3 regions of the Streptomyces noursei ATCC 11455 genome follow, and region 1 is predicted to be linked to each of the others. Evidence: riboswitches for the same ligand, from Rfam matches in the RefSeq annotation. Region 1 holds a riboswitch; each other region holds the start of a gene.

Region 1 (5,356 bases):
CCGGTGCGGGCTACCGCTTGGTGACGGCGGTGGTGTCGCGGGCGTGGGCGGTGGCGGCGTGGTCGGCGCCGTCCGCGCGGTCCGCGTCTTCCCAGAGCTTGTCGTACCAGGGGCGTTGGGCCGCCGCCGCTCCCTTGGGCGCGGCGCGGACCCCGGTCCCGTCCTGGACGATGTACCCGGTCTCGTCCGGCATGACGTAGTGCAGGTGCCGGCGGGCCTGTTGCCGGACGTAGGCCGGGTCCTGCCAGCGGGCCTTCTCGTCGCGCAGCCGGTCGAGCGCGGCGGCGGCGTCCTGGGCCTTGCGGCGCTGGTCGGCGATGTCCGAACGCTGGGAGATGTACTGCCTTATCGGGTACGCCAGGGCGACCACCAGCGAGCACATCACCAGCGCCAGCAGGGCGGCCCGGCCGGTGAGGCGGTTGCGGCGGGGCCGTCGCTTGGCGCGGTGGACGCGGGCGGCGGCCTGTTCGCCGAGCGCCTTGAGCCGGGTCGCGGTGGAGAACCGGTCCGCGGGCACGTCGTCTCGCCTCCCCTTCAGCTTCCGTCCTGACGTCGTCACGGCGGTCGTCATGACGTACGTCCCCGGCAACGGTACGGGACCGGTGCCGGGGACGCTGCGCTTCACCCCGGCTTTGCTCCGTTGTCGAGTCCTCGGGAGCTCAGCCGGACGGTGGTGTGGGTGGGCCTCAGCCCTTGAAGCGCGGGAACGCGCTGCGGCCGGCGTACACCGCCGCGTCGTCGAGGATCTCCTCGATGCGCAGCAGCTGGTTGTACTTGGCGACACGCTCGGAGCGGGCCGGGGCGCCGGTCTTGATCTGGCCGCAGTTGGTGGCGACGGCGAGGTCGGCGATGGTGACGTCCTCGGTCTCGCCGGAGCGGTGCGACATCATGCACTTGAAGCCGTTGCGCTGGGCCAGCTCGACGGCGTCCAGGGTCTCGGTCAGCGAGCCGATCTGGTTGACCTTCACCAGCAGCGCGTTGGCGGAGCCCTCCTCGATGCCGCGGGCCAGGCGCTCGGGGTTGGTGACGAAGAGGTCGTCGCCGACCAGCTGGACCTTGGCGCCGAGCTTGTCGGTGATGACCTTCCAGCCGGCCCAGTCGTCCTCGAACAGCGGGTCCTCGATGGAGACCAGCGGGTAGGCCGCCACCAGCTCCTCGTAGTACTCCGTCATCTCGGCGGCGGAGCGCTCCTTGCCCTCGAACTGGTACTTGCCGTCCTTGTAGAACTCGGAGGCGGCGACGTCCAGCGCGAGCGCGATGTCCTGGCCGGGGGCGTAGCCGGCTTCCTTGATGGCCTCCAGGATCAGGTCCAGGGCCTCGCGGTTGGAGCCGAGGTTGGGGGCGAAGCCGCCCTCGTCGCCCAGGCCGGTGGCCAGGCCCTTGGCCTTCAGCACCTTCTTGAGGGTGTGGTAGACCTCGGCGCCCCAGCGCAGCGCCTCGGAGAAGGACTCCGCGCCGATCGGGGCGATCATGAACTCCTGGATGTCCACGTTGGAGTCGGCGTGCGAGCCGCCGTTCAGGATGTTCATCATCGGGACGGGCAGCACGTGCGCGTTCGGGCCACCGAGGTAGCGGAACAGCGGCAGGTCGCTGGCCTCGGAGGCGGCGTGCGCGACGGCGAGGGAGACGCCGAGGATGGCGTTGGCGCCGAGCGAGCCCTTGTTGTCGGTGGCGTCCAGGTCGAACATCGCCTGGTCGATCAGCCGCTGCTCGGTCGCGTCGTAGCCGACGAGCTCCGGGCCGATCTGCTCGATGACGGCCAGGACGGCCTTCTCCACGCCCTTGCCGAGGTAGCGGTTGGGGTCGCCGTCCCGCAGCTCGATGGCCTCGAAGGCGCCGGTGGAGGCGCCGGACGGGACGGCGGCACGGCCGGTGCTGCCGTCGTCGAGGCCGACCTCGACCTCGACCGTGGGATTACCTCGCGAGTCGAGAATTTCGCGGGCTACGACGACGTCGATGGACGGCACGTTGTCTCCTTCAGGGGTGTCTGGAGTTCTCGGCATGAGCCTAACGGCCCCGGGGGGATCCGCTCGCCCGTGGCCCGCTCCGTGGGACGAAAAAACCCAACAAGCAGAACAAAGCCCCAGTTCACAGGAGGTTTCGGGGCACTGTTCGCTATGCGGGGAACGTCGTGCCGGGGGGCGACCGGGCCCGGCAACGGAGAAGCCCCGCCACGGCGCGCTCGGGGGTACGCGCCGCGGCGGGGCAGCTCTCGCGGGTCTCTCAGGTGGCCGGTACGGCTCAGACGCTGAGCTTCTGGCCCGGGAAGATCAGGTTGGGGTTGCCGCCGACGACGGACTTGTTGGCGGCGTAGAGCGCCTTCCAGTTGGTGCCGTGCGCCTTGGCGATCTTGGCGAGGGTGTCGCCCGACTTGACGGTGTAGGTGTCACCGGAGCGGTGCGAGTGCTGCGGGGCGGCCGGCTGGGCCTTCTCCGCCTTCTTCTCGGCCTTCTCGCGGACCGGGGCGGACTTCTTGGTGGAGCCCTCGGTCTGCTTGCGGGCCTCGGTGCCCTGGCTCTTCTTGACGGTGGAGCCGGAGGGGTTGACGTCGGCGGCCGGGCCACCGGAGGTCAGACCACCGGCGGCGGCGCAGCCCCAGGCGCCCGGGCCCTGCATGGCGAGCAGCTTCTCGGCGACGGCGATCTGCTGTTCCTTGGTGGCCAGGTCGGCGCGGGCCGCGTACTTGGTGCCACCGGCGGCGGCCCAGCTGGAGTTCGAGAACTGCAGGCCACCGTAGTAGCCGTTACCGGTGTTGATCGACCAGTTGCCGCTGGACTCGCACTGGGCGACCTTCTCCCAGGTGGCGACCGAGGCGGCGGAAGCAGAGGTGGCGCCCATCAGCGGAACGGCGACGGCGGCGCCGGCGACACCGGCCAGCGTGGCGACGCGGACGGCCTTGGAGCTGCGGCGGTGCTTGCCCTTGTTGATCAGCATCGTGCGTTCGTTTCCTCACCGACGCCTACGAGGTGAGCTGTCGGGTTCGGGCCGTGTGAGCTGCCCGGCCGTGTGTGCTGCACACACGGCTTCACCCCAAGCCGACTGACCCGCTCTCACGGGCGGGGTCGGCACTTACCTTGGGTCCCCCGCTCCTGCCTTCGGCGCTTGCGCGTCGTCGACTCCGACCGCCGGCAGGACTCGGCGTGCGATCGAAGGGCCCGCTTTGGCGAGCGGTCCTGACCGTAAGCAGTAACCCTGTTGGTGTTCAAACCCCATCTTCTGAACCAAGTTGACCGTTTTTGATCACCGCGCGAGTCATTTCCGCAGGTAGGCCCCGGTATGGCAACGGGGGACAGGTCCGGACCCATCCCCCGCAACGAGAGCCATATCTCACTTTTACGAAACGCCGCGAAAGACGGCGAACTGCCGGTAACTACCCCTGTGTCCGCCCGAGGTCGAGCATCTGACCGGGGTGGATCAGGTCCGCGTCGGAGCCGATGACGTCCTGGTTGCGGTGGTAGAGCGCGGGCCAGCCGCCCGGCAGGTCATGGCTGACGGCGATCTCTGACAGGTTGTCACCCGGGCGCACGCGGTAGCTGCCGGCCTCCGCCGGGGGCGTGCGGGGCGCCTCGCCGCCGCGGGAGGCGTGCCGGCCGCGGCCGCCGTCCCGGCCGTCGCCGGCCTCCGTACCGTCGCCGGGCGTCCCGCGGTGCTTGCCGGCGGCGGGCGGCGTGGCGGGGGCGCCGGACCGGTCCGGGCCACCGGGCGCGGTGGAGTCGGACGGGGCGGGCGACGCCGGGTCGGCCGGGTCCGTCGAGCCCGACGGGTCGGACGGCACGGACGGATCCGCCGGGTCCGCCGGCGAGGTGGACGGGCTTCCCGACGGGGAATCGGACGGGGAGCCCGACGGGGAGCCGGTGGGTGCCCCGGAGTCGGACGGGGCGGGCGAGGCGGACGAGGAGCCCGAGGGCTCCGGGGTCGCCGAGGGCGCGTGCGGGCCGTCCGCGCCGGCGTCGGAGCCGCTGCCGGCGTCCGGGCCGCGGTCCGTGCCGGAGTCACCGCCGGACGGTTCCGGCGTCCGGGTGGCCGGGCCCGGTTGGGCCTGGTCGCCGCCCGCCGTGTCGGAGCCGTCACCCGCGTCGTCGGAGGCGCCGCCGCCGTTGTGGCCGTGCGTCGGCCGCGGCGAGGGGCGGCTGGTGGGGCCCGGGTCGACGCGGGGCTTGCGGCCGTCCTTGGTCAGTCCGGCGTTCACCGCGCAGCTGGGGAAGGCGTCCGGGCCGCGGTCGTCGAGTATCGCCTCGGCCACGGCTATCTGCTGGGCGCGGCTGGCGAGGTCGGGGCGGGAGGCGTAGGCGGTGCCGCCGTAGTCGTTCCACATCTCCTGGGTGAGCTGGAGACCGCCGTAGAAGCCGTTGCCGGTGGCGGCGCTCCACACCCCGCCGCTCTCGCACTGCGCGACGCGGTCCCAGGTCGCCGTGTCGGCGGCGTGGGCGCCACCCGCGGTGAACAGCGGCAGGGCCAGGCCCGCGCCGGTCACTCCTGCCGTGACAAAGATGGCCGGTGCTTGTCGGGGGCGACGATGCCGGCCGTTCCCGGAACGCATGCGGTTGCCTTTCGCGCGGCGGTTGAGTTGTCGGATCGGCGGCGGAAGGGGTGCCGTGCGGCAGCCCGTGGCCGACCTCGATCGTCGGAGGAAAGGTAGCCGGGGTCACGGGCAGTCACAAGTCGGTGTAGCGGAGATCACGCAATGATTACGTAGCTGACGGAGCGTCAATTACGCGGCCGTTCCTGGTCAGCGCCCCGGTCAGGACGGCTCGGGCGTGAACTCCACCGGCAGCGTGCGCAGTCCGCGCATGATGAGCCCGCCGCGCCAGCGCAAATCATCAGGTTCCGCCGCAAGTCGGAGGTCCGGGAGCCGGGTCAACAGAGTGGCGAGCGCGGTCTGCCCTTCGAGGCGCGCAAGGGGTGCGCCGAGGCAGTAGTGGATGCCGTGTCCGTATCCCAGGTGCGGGTTGTCACGCCGCGTGAGGTCGAGTACGTCAGGCTCGTCGAAGCGCGCCGGATCGCGGTCGGCGGCGGCCAGCACCACCAGGACCGGTTCCCCCTCGGCGATCCGCGCTCCGCCCAGCGTCAGGTCCCGGGTCGCGTACCGCCAGGTGGCCAGCTCCACCGGCCCGTCGTAGCGGAGCAACTCCTCGACGGCGGTGGCGAGCAGCTCGGTGTCGTCGGCCGCGATCGACTTCTGGAGCAGTTCGCGCTGGGCGGGGTGGCGGAGCAGTGCATAGATGCCGTTGCCGATCAGATTGACCGTGGTCTCGAATCCGGCGAACAGCAATACAAAGCACATAGCGGCGGCCTCGTTCTCGGTGAGGTGCTCGCCGTGGTCGGAGGCCCGGATCAGGCCGGAGATCAGGTCGTC
Region 2 (5,356 bases), 2.8 Mb from region 1:
GGAGATCGTACTGGCCTCCGAGGCCGATGGTGCCGAGGCTGCGCTCGACCGTCTGGCGAAGCTGGTCGCGGAGGGCCTCGAGGAGCTCCCCGAGACCGTCTGAGGAGCACCGGGGCCCCACGTCCCGACTCACCCTTCTGCTCATGCGGCCCCGCCGCGGTGACCGGGACAACCGGGTACTGCGGCGGGGTCGTCTGCTTGGGCGGCGGCGCGGCGGCAGTCCTTCTTGGGCCGTCGAGTCTCACGTCACCCGGGACCGCGACGGGAGGCGGATTCGGCGGCCGGCGTCACGCTGCCGGGCCGGAAGCGGGCGGCCGGAGAGGGCGGGCGGCGAGCCGTTAGGGCGCGGGACAGTGCTTCGCGAATCCCCCGCCCCGCCATGCATCGCTCAGGGCGTCCAGGAATACCCGTCCCCGGTCGGAGCTCTTTTCCTTCAGCCTGCAGAATTCTCGATCGAGACTGGATTCCCGAAAACGGAATACCGAATCAGGGGTTGCGGGGTTGCGAAGCACGAACTCTCCGCTCTATCCCGCCCCACCCCTCCCGCCCCGTTCGCCTTCCTTCCCCATCGCGGCAATTCCGCTACGCCATCTCTTTGTATACGGGGCGATTGTTAAGCGCGGGCGCGTGCCGTGTTGACGGCTGGTTTCGGCTCCCTCACCACGGGAGCGGCGCGCCGCAGCCGGTACACGGGAAGCGACCGCTCGATGTGGGCCACCATGAGGGCACGGGCCCGTTCCGCGTCCCCCCGGGCGATCGCGTCAAGCACGGCACCGTGTTCGTCCCACGAGTCGGTGACCCGGGTCGGCGGTTCCACCACGTACATCCACTCGATCTTGCGCCGCAGCTGGGTGAGCAGTGCCGTGAGGCTGGGGCTGCCGGTCGCCTGGGCGAGCGTCTCGTGGAACCAGCTGTCCAGTTGGCGCAGGTCGGCGGGGTGGCCGTGGCGGGCCCGCTCCCGGCCGAGCCGTACCAGGCCGCGCAACACCTTCAGGTGGGCGGAGCTGCGGCGGGCGGCCGCGCGGGCGGCACCCAGCGGCTCCAGGAGGGCACGGATGTCGAGGAGGTCGGCGGCCTCCTGTTCGTCGAGTTCGGCGACGCAGGCGCCCGCGTGGTGGCGGGTGGTGACGAATCCCTCGGACTGGAGGGTGCGCAGCGCTTCCCGCACGGGGACCCGGGAAACGCCGTAGCGCGCGGCGAGAATGTCCTCGATCAGCCGACTCCCCGGCGCGAGTACGCCGGAGACGATGTCGTCGCGAATCGCTGTGCACACCGCATGCGCGGAAATATGGCCTCGCATCGTCCGTGCCTCCGCCGTAATCTGCGAAAAAGTGCCGCCCCGTCGGCGACTTTCTCCGACTCTATTCGAACGCGGAGAGTTTTCCCTCAGCATGTCGTGAATTCACCGGCGCTTTTCGGCCGGTGCACAGGGCCTCCGGGCGGGCGGTGCGCCGGTGGCCCCGGGGGACGACGGAGCCCCGGCCCACCAGGGTGGCGGGCCGGGGCTCCGGGGGACGGTGTTGCGGCGGAGAGATCCGGATGAGGTCAGACGGTGACGCCGTGCGCGCGCAGGTAGGCGACGGGGTCGATGTCCGAGCCGTAGTCGGGGCCCGTCCGCGCCTCGAAGTGGAGGTGCGGGCCGGTGGTGTTGCCGGTGTTGCCCGAGAGGGCGATCTGCTGCCCGGGGGTCACCGTCTGGCCGACCGTCACCCCGATCGACGACAGGTGACCGTATTGGGTGTACGTGCCGTCGTTCATCTTGATCACGATGTTGTTGCCGTACGCGCCGCCCCAGCCGGCCTCGACGACGGTGCCCGAGCCCACGGCGTGGACGGACGTGCCGGAGGCGGCGTGGAAGTCGATACCGGTGTGGCTGCCGGAGGACCACAGGCCGCTGGACGCCTTGTACGCGGTGGAGACGTAGGAGCCGGTGACGGGGGCGACGAAGGTGTTGAGGCGCTTGCGCTCGGCCTCGCGGGCGGCGCGCACCTTGGCCGCGCGCTCCTCGTCGGCCTTCTTCTTCGCCACCTCGGCCAGCCGCAGGGCCTCCGCCTCGGCCTTCGCCCGGGCCACGGTGGCCTCGGCGGCCGCCTGCTGCGCGTCGGCCTGGGCCTCGATCCGGACGGCGAGCTCGTCACCCATCACGACGGCCTGCTGGAGGCCGGTGTCGTGGTGGGCCGCCTCGCCCGTGGCGGCCAGCGCGGGCGACGCCACGGAGGCGACGACACCGGAGGCGGCGAGGGTGGCTATGCCGGCGAGGTTGCGGGTGGTACGGGCGGTGCGGGTCGCGCGGCGGTGCTTCCCGGTGGCACGGGTGAACGCCATGTACTGGCTGGTCCTTTCCTTCCTTCTCGCCTACCGGGTTAGCTGACGGGTTCGGAGCAGGAAGGTCTCCTACGGGTTCCTCCGGAGAGGCGCCCGATTCACCCCAAGGGACGTGTGGGTCCCCGGCTCCCCTGGCTCGCGCCGTACGGGGACTCGGCGATGACTGTCCGGTGCCACTGTTGCGGCGGACTTGTGACGAACAGCCGGACCGACGCTAATCGGGACAACTTTCAATCGGCAAACAGAACCGGACTTTTGTGCGCCACGCCACACGCGAAACGGGCAACCGACACAACCGGCCGGGCATCTCCGACCGCCCGCGGAGCGTGATCCCACGGAGCCGTGCGCGCCTCGGAAGTCACGCACCCGACGCGCACACACACAGCGGCTCCCGTGGCAAGTGACCACCACGGGAGCCGCTTTGTCGATAAGTGACGAGCCGTCTGCTGACCGCCCGTCACCCGACGGGATCAGCCGCTGACGACCGTCACCTCGCCGATGCCCAGCGCCTTGACGGGCTCGGCGATCTGCGCCGCGTCACCGACCAGGATCGTCACCAGCCGGTCCACCGGGAAGGCGCTCACGACCGCCGCGGTCGCCTCGACCGTGCCGGTCTTGGCGAGCCGGGCGTACAACTGCGCCTGGTAGTCGTCCGGGAGCTGCTGCTCCACCTGGTCGGCCAGCGTCCCCGCGACGGCCGCGGCGGTCTCGTACTTCAGCGGCGCGACACCGACGAGGTTCTGCACCGCGACGTCCCGCTCGGTGTCCGTCAGCCCCTCCGCCGCGAGGGTGCGCAGCACCGTCCACAGGTCCTGGAGGGCCGGCCCGGTGGACGCGGTGTCCACCGACCCGCTGATGGCGAGCAGGGCGGCGCCGGTGGCCCCCTCCGGCGAGGACGGGGCGGAGGAGCGCAGCACCTGCCCGAAGGAGCGCACCCCGTAGGTGTAGCCCTTCTCCTCGCGCAGCACCCGGTCCAGCCGGGACGTGAGAGTGCCGCCCAGGCAGTACGTGCCGAGCACCTGGGCGGGCCACACCTGGTCGTGCCGGTCGGCGCCGACCCGCCCGATGAGCAGCTGCGTCTGGACGGCGCCCGGGCGGTCGACGATCACCACGCGGCCCGCGTCGTCGGCCACGACCGCGGAGGGCTTCGGGGACTCGGCGGTGGAACCCGTCCAGGCGCCCAGGGTGTCGGCCAGCGCCGCGTCCAGGTCGACGCCGGTGAAGTCGCCGACGATGACGGCGGTGCCGGTGGCGGGCCGGACATGCGCGTCGTAGAAGGCGCGGACGGCGGCCGCGTCGATCCTCGCGACGGTCTCCTCGGTGCCCTGGCGGGGCCGGGACATCCGGGAGGTGGCCGGGAACAGTTCCTTCGACAGCGCCATCGCGGCACGCCGGGCCGGGTTGGCCAGCTCGTGCGGGATCTCATCGAGGCGGTTGCGGACGAGCCGCTCGATCTCGCTGTCGGGGAAGGCGGGGGCGCGCAGTGCGTCGGCGAGCAGCCCGAGGGCGCGCGGCAGCCGGGAGGCGGGGACCTCCAGGGAGACCCGCACACCGGGGTGGTCGGCGTGCGCGTCCAGGGTGGCGCCGCAGCGCTCCAGCTCGGCGGCGAACTCCTCCGCGGTGTGCTTGTCGGTGCCCTCGGACAGGGCGCGGGCCATGATCGTGGCGACGCCGTCGAGGCCCTCGGGCTCGGTCTCCAGAGGGGCGACGAGGTTGACCTCCACGGCGACGACCTGCTGGCCGGGGCGGTGGCTGGTCAGGAGGGTCAGCCCGTTGGCCAGCCGGCTGCGGTCGGGGGCCGGGAAGGCCCACGGCTTGGGGGCGCCGCCCCGGGGCTGCGGGTGGAACTCCATGGTGCTCACGGGGGCGTCTGCGGGGGTGGTGGCGTCGGTCACTTGGCCGCCTCCTCTTCCTCGGTGCCGGCGGCGTCGGTCTGCGCGGTGGGCTCGTAGACGAGCACGGCGCGGTTGTCGGGGCGCAGGCGGGCCTTGGCGATCGTCTGCACCTCCAGCGGGCTGATCTCCAGGACGCGCTGGACGGCGGTGAGCGCGAGCTGCGGGTCGCCGAACAGGACGGCGAAGCGGCACAGTTCGTCGGCGCGCCCGCTGACCGTGGCGAGCCGGTCCAGCCATTCGCGCTCCAGTTGGGCCTGCGCCCGCTCCATCTCCTCCGGGGTCGGCCCCTCTTCGGCGAAGCGGGCCAGCTCCTCGTCGACCGCGGCCTCGATGGCGGGCACCTCCACGCCACCGGACGCCTTGACGTCCAGCCAGCCCAGCGAGGGCGCGCCGGCCAGCCGCAGCAGGCCGAAGCCGGCGGCGACCGCGCTCCGGTCGCGGCGCACCAGGCGGTTGTACAGGCGGGAGGACTCACCGCCGCCCAGGATGGTGAGCGCGAGGTCGGCGGCATCGGCCTCGCGGGTGCCGTCGTGCGGGAGGCGGTAGGCGGCCATCAGGGCACGGGAGGGGACGTCCTCCTCCACGACCGTGCGGATCTGGTCGCCGATGGTGTCGGGCAGACCGCCGTCGCGGGGCGGCTGCTTGCCGTCGTGCGACGGGATCGAGCCGAAGTACTTCTCCACCCAGGCCAGCGTCTGCTCGGGGTCGATGTCGCCCACGATGGACAGGACCGCGTTGTTGGGCGCGTAGTAGGTGCGGAAGAAGGCCCGCGCGTCCTCCAGGGAGGCGGCGTCGAGGTCGGCCATCGACCCGATGGGGGTGTGGTGGTACGGGTGGCCCTCCGGGTAGGACATGGCCGTCAGCTTCTCGAAGGCCGTGCCGTAGGGGACGTTGTCGTAGCGCTGACGGCGCTCGTTCTTGACGACGTCGCGCTGGTTCTCCAGGGACTCGTCGTCGAGTGCGACCAGCAGCGAGCCCATCCGGTCCGCCTCCAGCCAGAGGGCGAGCTCCAGCTCGTGGGCGGGCATGGTCTCGAAGTAGTTGGTGCGCTCGAAGCTGGTGGTCCCGTTGAGCGAGCCACCGGCGCCCTGGACGAGCTCGAAGTGGCCGTTGCCCTTCACCTGCGCGGACCCCTG
Region 3 (5,356 bases), 1.6 Mb from region 1:
GGCCAACAAGAAGCTCGACAGCCAGCTCGCCGGACTCAGTGCCAGCGCCCAGGACTTCCGCGAGCGGGCCAGCCGCACCCAGGAGCGACTGGACCTCAAGCAACGGCAGGCGGACGAACGCAAGCGCAAGGAAGAAGAGGCGGCCCGCAAGGAGGCGCTGCGCCCCAAGTTCGTCCTGCCGGTCACCCAGCACGGTCTGAGCGCGCTCTTCGGCCAGGCCGGGGTGAACTGGATGTCGGTGCACACCGGCATCGACTTCCCGGTCAGCTACGGCACCCCGGTCATGTCGGCCACCGACGGCACCGTCCGCACCCAGTGGAACTCCGCCTACGGCAACATGGCGATCGTGACCTCGCCCGACGGCACCGAGACCTGGTACTGCCACCTGAGCAGCACCAAGATCCGCTCCGGCACGGTCAAGGCCGGCGACACCATCGCCTACTCCGGCAACTCCGGCAACTCCACCGGCCCGCACCTGCACTTCGAGGTCAGGCCGGGCGGCGGCTCGGCGATCGACCCGATACCGTGGCTCCGCTCCCACGACCTCAACCCGTACTGAATCCCCGGTACGAGCGCGCAGGGGCCTGCCGCACACCGCGGCAGGCCCCTGCGCGTTCCCGCTGCCCGCGCGGTTAGAGCTTCTCCACCGGTGCGTACCGCAGCAGCAGCCGCTTGGGCTTCTCGCCGCCGAAGTCGATGGTCGCCTCGGCGTTGTCCCCGCTGCCCTTGACGGCGACGACCGTGCCGAGCCCGAAGCTGTCGTGGGTGACGCGGTCGCCGATGGCCAGCGCGACCACCGGGCGGTCCGCCGCGCGCCGGGTCGCGAACCCGCTCGGCCCCTTGGCACGCGCCGACGACAGCGACGCCCCGATGCCGCCGCCGAGCCCTCCGCCGCCCGAGGAACCGCGCGACGACAGGCCGCCCATGGACGCCGACGGCGTCGCGGGGCCCGTGCGCCGCCACTCCACGTACGCGTCGGGGATCTCCTCCAGGAAGCGGGAGGCCGGGTTGTACGAGGGCTGGCCCCAGGCGCTGCGCATCGTGGAGCGGGTGACGTAGAGCCGCTCGCGGGCGCGGGTGATGCCGACGTAGGCGAGCCGGCGCTCCTCCTCCAGCTCCTTGGTCTGGCCGAGCGCCCGCATGTGCGGGAAGACGCCGTCCTCCATGCCGGTCAGGAAGACCACCGGGAACTCCAGGCCCTTGGCGGTGTGCAGGGTCATCAGCGTGATGACGCCGGAGCCCTCCTCGTCCTCGTCCGGGATCTGGTCGGAGTCGGCGACCAGGGCGACCTGCTCCAGGAACTCGGCGAGCGTGCCGGGGCCCGCGGCGGCGCCCTCCGGCGGCGCGCCCTCGCCGCGCTCCTGCTCGAACTCCAGGGCCACGGAGGCGAGTTCCTGGAGGTTCTCGATCCGGGTCTCGTCCTGGGGGTCGGTGGACGCCTGGAGTTCGGCCAGATAGCCGGTGCGCTCCATGACCGCTTCCAGGACCGTGGCGGGGCCGGCCCCGGACTCCACGATCGTGCGCAGCTCCTCCATCAGGGCGTTGAACCGCTTGACGGCGTTGGCGGAGCGGGCGGCCATCCCATACGCCTCGTCGACCCGGCGCAGCGCCTGCGGGAAGGTGATCTTCTCGCGCAGCGCCAGGGCCTCGATCATGGCCTCGGCGCGGTCGCCGATGCCGCGCTTGGGGACGTTGAGGATCCGGCGGAGCGGGACGGCGTCCTCGGGGTTGGCGAGCACCCTGAGGTAGGCGAGGATGTCGCGGACCTCCTTGCGCTCGTAGAAGCGCACGCCGCCGACGACCTTGTAGGGCAGCCCGACCCGGATGAAGATCTCCTCGAAGACCCGGGACTGGGCGTTGGTGCGGTAGAAGACCGCGACGTCGCCGGCCTTGGCGTCGCCGGCGTCGGTGAGCCGGTCGATCTCGTCGGCGACGAACTGGGCCTCGTCGTGCTCGGTGTCGGCGACATAGCCGGTGATCTTGGGGCCGGCGCCGGCGTCCGTCCAGAGGTTCTTGGGGCGGCGGTTCTCGTTGCGCTCGATGACGGCGTTGGCGGCGGAGAGGATCGTCTGCGAGGAGCGGTAGTTCTGCTCCAGCAGGATCGTGGTGGCGTCCGGGTAGTCCTCCTCGAACTGGAGGATGTTGCGGATCGTGGCACCGCGGAAGGCGTAGATCGACTGGTCGGCGTCACCGACCACGCACAGCTCGGCGGCGGGGGTGTCGACCGTGCCGGGGCCGACCAGCTCGCGGACGAGGGTGTACTGGGCGTGGTTGGTGTCCTGGTACTCGTCGACCAGGACGTGGCGGAAGCGGCGGCGGTAGTGCTCGGCGACGTCCGGGAACGCCTGGAGCAGGTGGACCGTCGTCATGATGATGTCGTCGAAGTCCAGGGCGTTGGCCTCGCGCAGCCGCGCCTGGTACATCGCGTACGCCTGGGCCAGGGTTTTCTCGAAACCGTCGGCCGCCGTCCCGGCGAAGGTCTCCTCGTCGATGAGCTCGTTCTTGAGGTTGGAGATCTTCGCGCTGAAGGACTTGGGCGGGAAGCGCTTGGGGTCCAGGTCGAGGTCGCGGCAGACCAGGGCCATCAGGCGCTTGGAGTCGGCCGCGTCGTAGATCGAGAAGGACGACGTGAAGCCCAGCCTCTTGGACTCCCGGCGCAGGATCCGCACGCAGGCGCTGTGGAACGTGGAGACCCACATGGCGTTGGCGCGCGGGCCGACCAGCTCCTCGACGCGCTCCTTCATCTCGCCCGCGGCCTTGTTGGTGAAGGTGATCGCGAGGATCTGGCCGGGGTGGACGTGGCGCTCGGCGAGCAGGTGGGCGATCCGGTGGGTGAGCACCCGGGTCTTGCCGGAGCCGGCGCCGGCGACGATCAGCAGCGGGCTGCCGCTGTGCGCCACGGCGGCCTTCTGCTGGTCGTTGAGCCCCTCCAGGAGCGCCGCCGGGTCGATGGCCGGGCGGGCGGCACCGTCGCGGTAGTAGGACTCCCTGGTCATGGGCGCGTCGAACTTCCCACCGAAGAGGTCGGCGGGCACGTCCTCGGGGGCCGGGCCGGGCTCGTCCTCGGGCGGGGGCGGGGGCTCCTCGTCCGGGGGGCCGAGGTCCGCCAGGAAGCTGTCGTCAAAGAGGCTGCTCATCGCCCACCGAGTCTAGGCCGCCGCACTGACAACCGGTCCCGGAGTGGCGGATTGCCCCGGTACCGCGCCGGCGGGGGCGGCGACTTGTGCGCTCGTGCCCGGAAACGTGGCGACGCCCACCTTCAGGTCACGAAAAGGTTTCGGGCATATCGAACATCAGCCTTCACAGAAGCCACACGCGTTGGCTACGGTCTCGCTCGGGCAGCCCGCTGTCCCCGCGGACGACAGCGTCCGCACGGGCCGCCTCCGCCGAGTCCGGTCCTGCCGTCAGGCACCCGGAGCCGGGGACCCACAAGCACCACTGGGGTGAATCGACCCGGTGCGGCCCGTCGCCAGGCGGACGCAGCGGTCGTAGGGCAAGCCTTCCGTCAGCACACCGCCCGAACCCGACAGCTAACCCGGTAGGCGGTCCACGGAAGGAGTCGCCGGCCTTGGCGTCCCATCGCAAGCCGCGCACCCCCATACTCGCCACGCCCGGCGGCCGTCGCACCGCGGCCGGGCTCACCACCGCGGCGCTGGCCTCGGTCACGCTGCTCTCGCAGACCGCGAACGCCGCCCCGAATGCGCCGCAGCCCTCCATCGGAGAGGTCAAGCAGAAGGTCGACGACCTCTACCGGCAGGCCGAGGTGGCCACCCAGAAGTACAACGGCGCCAAGGAGAAGGCGGACGGCCAGCAGCGCACCGTGAACCGCCTCCTCGACGAGGCGGCCCGGCTCGCGGACAAGATGAACGAGTCCCGCCGCCGGCTGGGCGCGTTCGCCTCGGCGCAGTACCAGGCCGGCGGGATCAGCCCCACCGCCCAGCTGATGCTCGCCAAGGACCCGCAGCAGTTCGTCGACCGCAACCACCTGATGGAGCAGTTGACCGGACGGCAGAAGCAGGCGATCACCGACTACGAGGACCAGGCCGCGACCGCCGCCCGTCAGCGGGCGGAGGCCACCCACAGCCTGGAGGCCCTCCAGCAGTCGCAGGAGACCCTGAAGCAGACCAAGCGAAACGTTCAGTCCAAGCTGGCCGAGGCCCAGCAGCTGCTGTCCCGGCTGACCGCCCAGGAGAAGGCGCGGCTGGCCGAACTGGAGCGCCAGAAGGAGGCGGAGGCCCAGCGCAAGGCCGCCGAGGAGGCCCGCAAGGAGGCCCAGCAGCGCCAGCAGCAGCCCAGCGGCGGTACCGGCACCGGTTCGGGGGGCGGCACCTCCGACAGCGGCTCGTACTCCACCAAGGCCGGGAAGGCGCTCGCCTTCGCCCGCTCCCAGATAGGCAAGCCGTACGTCTGGGGCGCGACCGGGCCCAGCTCCTACGACTGCTCGGGGCTGACGCAGGCCGCCTGGCGGGCCGCCGGGGTCGATCTGCCGCGCACGACCTGGGACCAGGTCAAGGTCGGCACCCGGGTCTCCAGCAGCGATCTCCAACCCGGTGACCTGGTGTTCTTCTTCAACGACATCAGCCACGTCGGGATGTACATCGGCGGCGGCGAGATGATCCACGCCCCGCACCCGGGCGCCAGCGTCCGGGTGGAGTCGATCTACGGCATGCCGATCTACGGCAGCGTCCGGCCCGCGTAGCCGGCGCACGGGCGCCCCGCGCCCGTCATGAACCACCCCCCACACGCCACCGCGCGGTCATCCGCCGTCTCCGGAAGTACGGAGCGGGATGACCGCGCGGTGAGTCGTCGCTGCGGCGATGCGGGGCCCGGGGCGGGGCGGGCGGCTCAGGTCCAGAGCACCGCGATGAAGATGTTGAGCATGGTGAGTCCGCCGACCGCGCCGAAGAGCGGCTTGGGGAGCTTCTCCTCGTCGCGCTTGACGTAGACCAGCGCCAGGATCACCACCAGGACGGCCATCTTGACGCCGATCTTGATGTTGTTGAGCGAGTGGTCCTGCATCTGGTTCAGGCCGACCAGGACGATGCCGGTGACCAGCATCGTCAGCGCGCCGTGCAGCATGGCCGGCACGAAGCGGGCGGTGCCCGCGCCCATCGCCTTCATCTGGGTCAGGAAGCCGCCCAGGAGGGAGGCGATGCCGATGATGTGCAGGGCGACGAAGACATTGATTACTACGTCCATAGTGCTGGATCGTATCCGCCCCATAGCACGCCCTTTCCGGCAGGGCGCCCGTGATGCCCGCTTCGGTCAGGGCCCACCGCCCCTCGGCCCTCCCCCGACCTTGGGGCCGGTCATCCCCCGCACGGTGGCGGTCGGAATCGGGCAATGCCGGGCAAGG

The links. A riboswitch is a leader RNA that binds a small molecule or an ion and turns the genes downstream of it on or off. The one in region 1 is predicted to bind cyclic di-AMP.
Region 2: another riboswitch for cyclic di-AMP. It lies ahead of SNOUR_RS11760 (M23 family metallopeptidase); the one in region 1 lies ahead of SNOUR_RS23875 (transglycosylase family protein).
Region 3: another riboswitch for cyclic di-AMP. It lies ahead of SNOUR_RS16565 (C40 family peptidase); the one in region 1 lies ahead of SNOUR_RS23875 (transglycosylase family protein).

Annotation. Positions count from the first base shown of each region.
Region 1 covers NZ_CP011533.1:5,610,543-5,615,898, reverse strand. The annotation lists gene SNOUR_RS23885 (FtsB family cell division protein) at 11-517, opposite strand; gene eno (phosphopyruvate hydratase) at 687-2,003, opposite strand; gene SNOUR_RS23875 (transglycosylase family protein) at 2,242-2,934, opposite strand; cyclic di-AMP (ydaO/yuaA leader) riboswitch at 2,942-3,111, opposite strand; gene SNOUR_RS23870 (transglycosylase family protein) at 3,371-4,474, opposite strand; gene SNOUR_RS23865 (cytochrome P450 family protein) at 4,742-5,356, opposite strand, start outside.
Region 2 covers NZ_CP011533.1:2,823,671-2,829,026, forward strand. The annotation lists gene SNOUR_RS11750 (HPr family phosphocarrier protein) at 1-103, shown strand, start outside; gene SNOUR_RS11755 (GntR family transcriptional regulator) at 614-1,300, opposite strand; gene SNOUR_RS11760 (M23 family metallopeptidase) at 1,546-2,325, opposite strand; cyclic di-AMP (ydaO/yuaA leader) riboswitch at 2,339-2,494, opposite strand; gene SNOUR_RS11765 (M16 family metallopeptidase) at 2,796-4,178, opposite strand; gene SNOUR_RS11770 (M16 family metallopeptidase) at 4,217-5,356, opposite strand, start outside.
Region 3 covers NZ_CP011533.1:3,983,676-3,989,031, forward strand. The annotation lists gene SNOUR_RS16555 (M23 family metallopeptidase) at 1-559, shown strand, start outside; gene pcrA (DNA helicase PcrA) at 633-3,137, opposite strand; cyclic di-AMP (ydaO/yuaA leader) riboswitch at 3,375-3,560, shown strand; gene SNOUR_RS16565 (C40 family peptidase) at 3,569-4,699, shown strand; gene SNOUR_RS16570 (hypothetical protein) at 4,846-5,199, opposite strand.